One region of the Kitasatospora sp. NPDC056184 genome, then DNA from elsewhere that is predicted to be linked to it. Evidence: riboswitches for the same ligand, from Rfam matches in the RefSeq annotation. Region 1 holds a riboswitch; the other holds the start of a gene.
The links. Region 1 has a riboswitch for cyclic di-AMP ahead of ACFC0B_RS12015 (transglycosylase family protein). Riboswitches for the same ligand answer to the same signal wherever they lie in the genome.
Positions count from the first base shown of each region.

Region 2: another riboswitch for cyclic di-AMP. It lies ahead of ACFC0B_RS09255 (NlpC/P60 family protein); the one in region 1 lies ahead of ACFC0B_RS12015 (transglycosylase family protein).

Region 1 is NZ_JBHJUI010000005.1:8,180-12,365, reverse strand. It holds gene ACFC0B_RS12020 (hypothetical protein) at 1-60, opposite strand, end outside; gene ACFC0B_RS12015 (transglycosylase family protein) at 243-1,523, opposite strand; cyclic di-AMP (ydaO/yuaA leader) riboswitch at 1,510-1,708, opposite strand; gene ACFC0B_RS12010 (hypothetical protein) at 2,056-4,161, shown strand.
Region 2 is NZ_JBHJUI010000003.1:344,479-348,664, forward strand. It holds gene ACFC0B_RS09250 (NlpC/P60 family protein) at 1-697, opposite strand, end outside; gene ACFC0B_RS09255 (NlpC/P60 family protein) at 948-2,105, opposite strand; cyclic di-AMP (ydaO/yuaA leader) riboswitch at 2,116-2,279, opposite strand; gene ACFC0B_RS09260 (NlpC/P60 family protein) at 2,615-3,658, opposite strand; gene ACFC0B_RS09265 (NYN domain-containing protein) at 3,869-4,186, opposite strand, start outside.

The sequences.
Region 1 (4,186 bases):
GGACAGCATCATCGCGTCGATCGCGAGGTTGGCGTCGAGCGAGACGGTGACCTGGGCCATGGTGACTCCTCCTCGGGGGCAGGGCAGCAGCATGCCCGCTGCGGCCCCGGTTTGACCACGGCCGCCCGGTGGCCCGGACCCGCCGCGACGACCGGCGCGCGGCCGCCGCGGCGGGTCCGGGCAGGCCGAAGCCCCCGGGGAGGAGCGACCCGACTCTCCCCGGGGGCTTCGGCGCGACGGGATCAGACCCGGCCGGCGAAGTCCGGGGCCCAGTTGGCGACCGTCTGGAGGCGCACGCCCGAGCTCGGGTTGGCGGCCTCGACGTACTTGCCGTCGCCGATGTAGAGCGCGACGTGGTAGACGCCGGAGTCCTTGCCGTTGTTGGACCAGAACAGCAGGTCGCCCGCCTTGAGGGCGTCCAGCGAGACGTGGGTGGACGCGGCGGCCTGGTCGGCGGCGATGCGCGGGACGGAGACGCCCGCGGCGCGCAGCGCGGCCTGGGTCAGGCCGGAGCAGTCCCAGCCGCCGTTGCCGGTGCCGCCGTAGACGTAGGCCTGGCCGACCTTCGACTGGGCGAAGGAGACGGCGGCGGCCATGCTGCCGGTGGCGGTCGGGGCGGTGGCCGGGGTCTCGGCCTGTGCGGCGGGCTTGCTCGCTGGCTTGGCGGCCGGCGCCTGGGCCTGGGGCCGGGACGGGGTGGCCGGGGCCTGGGTGCCGCCCTGCGAGCCGCCCTGGGCGCGGTTGAACCAGTCGAAGCCCTGGCGCTCACCGAGGGTCAGGTGCTGGCCCGGGTAGATGGTGTGCGGGCCGTCGGCCAGGGTGGCGCGGTTGAGCTCGTACAGGCGCTGCCAGCCGCCCTGGACCTGGTGCTCGTCGGCGATGCTGGACAGCCAGTCGCCGGCGACCACGGTGTAGTCCTCGGCGGCCTGTCGGCCGCTCTGGGGCTGCTGCGGGGCGGCGGCGGTGCCGGAGGCGGCCGGGGCCTGGGTCTGCGGCTCGGCGGCGGGCTTGGCGGCGGGGGCCTGGGTCTGCGGCTTGGCGGCGGGCTTGGCGGCCGGGGTCTGGGCCGGGGCCGGGGTCTGCGCGGCCGGCTTGGCGGCGGCGGAGGTGTCCACCGCGGCCGGGGTGCCGCCCTTGGTCAGACCGGCCTGGACCGAGCAGACCGGCCAGGCGCCGGGGCCCTGGACGGCCAGGACCTTCTCGGCGGTCGCGATCTGCTGGTCCTTGGTGGCGAGGTCGGCGCGCGCGGCGAACGCGGTGCCGCCGAACGCGGACCAGGTGGAGTTGGTGAACTGGAGGCCGCCGTAGAAGCCGTTGCCGGTGTTGATGCTCCAGTTGCCGCCGCTCTCGCACTGGGCCACCTTGTCCCAGGTGGCGACGGAGGCGGCGGAAGCGGTGCCGGTGGTCAGGCAGGGGATGGTGAGGCCGATGCCCGCGACGCCGAGGGTGGCGATCGCGCGACGGGTACGGCCGGACAGTCGGGTGCCGTTGGTGGGCAGCATGAAGACGCGGTCCTCTCCCACGCCTGCGAGGTGAGCTGTCGGATTCGGGCTGGAGTTGCCCGGCCGCGCTGTGGACGCGGCTTCACCCCTAGCCCGGGGCCGGTCCGTGGACCGGTCCTGGGCGAACTACCTGTGGTTCCCCCGCTCCTGCCGTGATGCATTGCGCTGCCAGCACGGCCGACGGCAGGACTCGGCGAAGCGGACGTGCTGGGTTCGTGTGGTCACGAACGGGGAGCACGTTAAGCAGAGGCGCGTTCAAACCGCAAACATGTGTGACGCTCGTCACGGTTTGCGAAATCCATGCTGAGCGGCTGTCCTTCATGATCAGAAATGACCGATTTCCCGCAACGCCGGTCGCCGTCAACGCAACTGCCTATGCTTCAGAGCGTCGGCAGGACGCCGGCGCGCCGCAGCCGTCCGGGGAGAGGGCTACGCACCGATGGGCATCGACGAGGAGCCGGACGCCATCCGTCCGGCCGCCCGGCCGGCCGGAGCACATCGCCGGGCAAAGCACCGCAGAGCGGACATCCCACCCGAACCATCCCGAACTCACTTGACCCGCCGGGCACTCCTGCGCTGGCTCGCCGTCGGCACCGCCTTCGCGGCGATCAGCGGCGAGGAGATCCTGCGCCGCTCGCTGACCGGCGAGACCCACCTGGTCACCCCGGCCGCCGTCATCGGGACGACCCCGACCGAGGCCGTCGGCCCGGAGGGCCCCGACGGCGGCCACGGCGGCGCCCCGCCGGAGGGCACCGGCGCCCCGGAACAGCCCGCCCCCGCGCCCACCGTCGACCAGGGCGGCCGCCGCTGGTCCGACCGGGCCGGCTGGGGCGGCAGCCCGCCGGGGCCGCGCAGCGCCGTGCGGATCACCGACCGGGTCCTGCTCGACACCGACGCCGAGGTCGGCTCCCTGCTGGTCGAGCCGTCCGGCGCGCTCACCTTCGCCGCCGACCGCACCGTCACCCTCGCCGCCGCCGGCAACGTCGAGGTCCGCGGCGCCCTCGCGCTCGCCCCCGACGGCGGCCGCGTCCACACCCTGCGCTTCCCCGGCGTCGACGAGAAGCGCTTCCAGGGCGACGGCATGAAGGTGGTCGACACCGACGTCGGCCTCTGGGTCACCGGCGCCGGCTACCTGCGGCTGGACGGCGCGGCCAAGACGGCCTGGGTCCGCGCCGAGGGCGAGCTCAAGGCCGGCGACACCGTCGTCGACCTGGCCGCCCCGCCCGCCGGCTGGCTGCCCGGCGACGAACTCGCCGTCACCCCGACCGGCCCGCCCGACCAGGAGGGCTTCGCCGCCCGCTACGACCTCGTCACCATCCGGTCCGTCAGCGGAGCCGCCGTCACCCTGGAGGCCCCGCTGCGGTACGCCCACCCCCGGGTCGCCGCCGGAGGGGGCGTCACCGTCGGCGCCGAGGTGCTCAACCTGACCCGCAGCGTCCGGGTCGAGGGCAGCGCCGAGGGCCGCACCCACGTCCACCTCACCAGCTCCCGGCGCGCCGACGTCCGGCACACCGCGCTGCGCTGGGTCGGCCCGCGCGCCGACACCAAGGAGACCTGGAAGGGCCCGGACGGCGCCGCCCCGGTGACCGCGCCGGTGCTCGGCCGCTACGGGCTGCACTTCCACCGGCTCGGCGACGCCACCCGCGGCACCGTCGTCGAGGGGGTGGTGGTCCGCGACGCCGGCAGCCACGCGTACGTCCCGCACGCCAGCCACGGCATCACCTTCCGCAGCTGCATCAGCCACGAGACCTGGGAGGACGCCTACTGGTGGGACGGGCCGCTGGACACCCGCACCCCCCAGCAGCCCTCCGACGACATCGTCTACGAGTCCTGCGTGGCCTCCCGCACCCTGCTCGAACCCAACCCCCGCGCCTACCGGCTGACGGGCTTCAACCTCGGCGCCGGCACCGGCGGCAAGGCGCTGGACTGCGTGGCGGTCGGCGTGCAGGGGGCCAACGGCGCCTCCGGCTTCGAGTGGCCGGAGAACAGCGAGGGCGTCTGGACCTTCCAGCGCTGCCTGGCCCACAACAACCTGCAGGACGGCATCTTCGTCTGGCTCAACGCCAAGCAGCACCACGTGGTCACCGAGTTCGCCGCCTACCACAACGGCGGCTGGGGCATCGAGCACGGCGCCTACCTCAACGACTTCGACTACTCCGCGAGCGTGCTGTACGGCAACGCGGGCGGGGGAGTGGCGCTGCACTCGCTGGGCCGGGACAAGGGGACCGTCTTCGACGGACTGCTGATCGACGCGGCCGGGCGCAGCGACTTCGCGGTCTCCACCGCCCGGCACGAACTCGCGGGGGAGTCCGTCACCTTCGGCCGCTGCCGCTTCACCGGCTACCGCCGGGCCGGGATCGCGTTCCGCGCCGGGGCCGACGGCAAGCCGGACGACGTGCTGGTGCTGGACTGCGAGTTCGGCGGCAACGAGCTGTGGCTGGACCCGGAGGCCGGTCCGCCCAAGAGCATCCTGCTGCGCCGGGCCGGGTCCACCGAGGTGCTCCAGGTGCGCCGGGCGGGGGAGGAGGGCACCGCCCAGCCGCAGTGGAACGCCGCCGCGGCCCCGGTGGCCACCCTGGCCGGCCAGTCGCGGCCGGTGCGGGTGCCCGTGCTGAAGCTGAAGGACGCCGCGGCGGCCACCACCCGGGTGGGTCGGTAGGCGGCACGCGCGGGGCCCGGAACGG
Region 2 (4,186 bases), on a different contig from region 1:
AGTCCAGCCGGTCGGTGCCTCGGGTGGCGCGCTGCTCCGCGTCGCGGGCGTCCTGGGCGGCGAGCCGGGCGCGCTCGGCGGTGCCGAGGCTGTTGAGCAGCCGCTGCGCCGTGGCGAGCCGCTGCTGGATCTGCTGCTTGCTCTCGGCCAGCGCCTTGCGGATCTGCTCCAGCTCGGCGAGCTTGGCGGTGGCCTCGGCCCGGCGCTGGTCGAGCGCCCGCTGACGGCCCAGCAGCTCGCGCAGGGTCTCGTTCTGCCGCTCGGCGGCCTGGTCGAGGGTGCGGGCCCGGGAGAGGTAGCCCTCCGGGTCGGTGGAGAGCATCAGCTGGACGGTCCGGGTCATCCCGCCGCCCCGGTACTCGGCGCCGGCCACGGTGGCGAGGTCCCCGCGCAGCCGGTTGAGCTCGTCCTGGGCGAGGACGATCTGCTGCTGGAGCGTGCCGGTCTCGTGCTGGAGCCGCCGCTGGGTCTCCTGGGCGGCGTTGAACCGCTCGGAGGCCTGCTCGGCCTCGTCGTAGAGCTGCTCCACCTGCGCCTTGACGTCCTTGCGGTCGGCCGGGGCGTCCGGCGCGCCGGGAACGGCCCGGGCGCTGCCGCAGGTCGCCACGCCCAGCGCGGTGGTGGCCGCCGCGGTGAGCACCAGCGCCCGGGCGAGCGTCTGCGCACCTGACAGCGGGGAACGGCGGTGCACGGCCATGCGACCTCGGCTCCGATCCTGGGCCGGCCCGCCACCGCACCGGGGCGGGCGGCTGTCGAAAGCGGGCGTCCGCTGGCAGACGTTAGCGAGTCCGGGCAACCGATTCCAAACCCCTCCGAACCCGAATATTCGGACACCTGTCGGACATCAGATCGGTTCGCGGACCGAGCGCCCCGGCGGCCCCGGGGAAAGCCGCAGGCCCGGCCCCCCGCGCGGGGGACCGGGCCTGACGGAACCTGCCGACCGTCGGTCAGAGGCGCACGATGGTGTTGACCGGCATGTTGGAGGCCGACTCGTAGCGGACCGACGCGCCCGGCTTCGGGGCGTGGATGACCTGGCCGCCGCCCACGTAGATGCCCACGTGGTGGCGGTCGCCGTAGAAGATCACCAGGTCGCCGGGCTGGGCCTTGGAGATGTCCGAGCCGATCTGGGTGCCGGCGTTGGCCTGCGCCTGCGAGGTGCGCGGCAGCGACACGCCCGCCTGGGCGTACGCCCAGCCGGTGAGGCCCGAGCAGTCGAAGGAGTTCGGGCCGGTGGCGCCGTAGACGTACGGCGAGCCGAGCTTGCTCTCGGCGGCGGCGATCGCCGCGGCGGCGCGCGAGCCGTTGGCGGCGGGCGCGGCCGGCTTGGCGGCCTCAGCGGCCGGGGCCGAGGAGGCCGACGACGGCGCGCTCAGGTTGCTGCGGTTGGTGTCGCGGGAGGCGCGCTCGGCCTCGGCCTTGGCCTTGGCGGCCTCGGCCTTGGCGGCGTCCGCCTTCGCCTTGGCCTCGGCGGCAGCCTTCTCCTCGGCCGCGCGGATGGCCTGGCGCTCCTGCTCGGTGAGCGTGTTGAGGAGGTCCTGGGCCTTCTGCAGCTTGCCCTGGACGTCTTCCTTGGAGCTCTTCAGCTGCTGGGTGGTGGACTCCAGCTCGGCGAGCTTGGCCTGGGTCTCGGTGCGGTCCTGGTCCAGCCTGCGCTGCTGCTCCTGGAGCTCCTTCAGCGCGCCGGACTGGGTGGAGCCGGCCTGGTTCAGGGCGTCGGCCTGGCTGAGGAAGTTGTCCGGGCTGGCGGAGAGCATCAGCTGGACGGTCTGCGATATGCCGCCCGTGCGGTACTGCTCGCCGGCGATCTCGGCGAGGCCGCCCTGCGCCTCCGTCACCGAAGCCTGCTGACGGGCCACCTTGTCCTGCAGCTCGGCGACCTGCTTCTGCAGCTCCTGCTGCTTGGCCTGGGCGCCGTTGTACTTCTCGGTGGCGACCTCGGCCTGCTCGTTGAGCTGGTCGACCTGCTCCTTGACCTGGTCCTTGGTCGGTGCCGGGTCGGCGTGGGCGCCGGACTGCGCGGAGAGGGCGACGGCAGCGGCGGCGACACCGGTCAGGATCGAGACACGGGTGCGGCCGGCGGGCTTGGGACGACGATGGGACGCCACGAAGGCGGACTCCTTCTTCCTCATCCGCCTACCGGGTGAGCTGACGGGTTCGGGCGGAAGCGTGCCCTACGACGCCTCACCCGCCGCTCGCGCGGCCGGCCTGGCGCCGATTCACCCCGGAGGAACGTGGTTCCCCGGCTCCGTTCCACAGCGGACCCCCGACGACTGGGTCCTCACTCGGACGGGCCACTCGTGGCCCCGCCCCGCTGCTTCGCGAACTCGGCGGCGAACCCCGCCGCCACCCAGGCTGGGTGATCGACTGTGCGTGGTTCGAGGCACGACCCTAGTAACAGATCCGTGATCCGTTCAAATCCTTGTCAGAAAAAAGTCGGAAGAATACCCAAGTTCTTTTGTGAATATGACTGAGTGTGATCGCAGCCCCACGTCGGGCTGATCATTCTCCGTCAGGTGGCCGAACCCCGCCGGAAACGCCCCGCGCCACCCCCGTCCGGGAGTGGCGCTGATCACAGGGGCCTCGACGGCCCCCTCGGGCGTGTCGTGCCGGTCCGTCAGACCCGGCGGATCGTGTTGATCTTCATGGCGTCGGCCTTCATCACCTTCACCACGTCACCGGTGCGCGGCGCGTGGACCACCATGCCGTTGCCGATGTACATGCCGACGTGGCTGCGGTCGTCGCGGTAGATGATCAGGTCGCCCGGCTGGGCCTCGGCCAGCGACGGCACCCGGGTGCCGTAGTTGCCCTGCGCCTGCGAGGTGCGCGGCAGCGAGACGCCGGCCTTCCCGTAGGCCCAGACCATCAGGCCGGAGCAGTCGAAGGTGCTCGGGCCGGTGTCGCCCCAGCCGTAGGGCGAGCCCTGCTTGCTCATCGCGTTGGCGACCGCCGCGCCGGCCATGCCGCTCGCCTGCGGCAGGCTGCCCAGGTCGGTGCGCTCGCTGCCGCGCGAGGCGCGGTCGGCCTGCTGCTGAGCCGCCTTCAGGGCGGCCCGGTCGGCGGCGCTGAGCGAGTTCAGCAGCTCCTGGGCCTCCCGGAGCTTCTTGTTGACCTCGGCCTTGGTCTGGTTCAGGTCCTTGGTGGTGCTGTCCAGCGAGGCCAGCACGGCGGCCGCCTCGACCTTCTGCTGGTCGAGCCGGCGCTGCTGGTCCTGCAGGCCCTTGAGCGCCTCGGCCTGGCTGGAGCTGGCCTGCTGCACGCTGGAGGCCTTGTCCAGGTAGCCGGACGGGTCGGAGGTGAGCATCAGCTGGACGGACGGGTCGATGCCGCCGGTGCGGTACTGCTCGCCCGCCACCTCGGCCAGCCCGGCCTGAAGCTGGGTCATCTGCTCCTGGCCGCGGGCGACCTGGTCCTGGAGCTGGTCCGCCTGCTTGCGCAGCTGGTCGGCACGCTCCTTGGCGCCGTTGTACTTCTCGGTGGCCTGCTCGGCCTCTTCCTGCAGCTGGTCGATCTGCGCCTTGACGTCGTCCTTCTTCGGCGACGGGCTGGGCGCGGCGTGGGCGGCGACCTGGGCGGAGAGAGCGACCGCGGTCGCAGCGGCAGCGGTGAGCACGGAGACCCGCGCGCGGCTCGGCTGCTTGGGACGGCGGTGGGAGGCCAAGGGACCGGCTCCTTCTTCCAATGGCCTCACCCGAACGGGTGAGAATCCGGAAAATAGGTTTGACGCCAGACCCTAGTGAAGATCCACGTTTCGCGCCACTCCCCCGATCGCGTGAACCCCGACCGCCCACCTGACTTCACAGAACTCCCACAACATCGCAATCCAGGCGCTGACCAGCCGTCATGCCGGCCGGCCGGCGCCCGGGAGGGGTTACGGGCGGGCCAGCCGGTTCAGCAACAGCACCGACGCGACGGGGCGCGCGCCGGCCTTCCGCACGCCCTCCGCGACCTCCCGGTCGGTGGAGACCACCACCACCGGGCGCCCCTGCGGCTCGGCCCGCACCAGCCGGCGGATCAGCTCGTCCGCCGTCTCCCCGGTCCGGCTGAACCGCACCCGCACCCCGCGCGGCGGCGCCATGATCACCGGCACGTCCAGGTCCTGGCCGTCGAACACACAGGTGACCTCCGCCTGGGTGCGCTGCGCCAGCATGGCCAGCCCGCCCAGCAGCCGGATCCGCTGCTGCTCCAG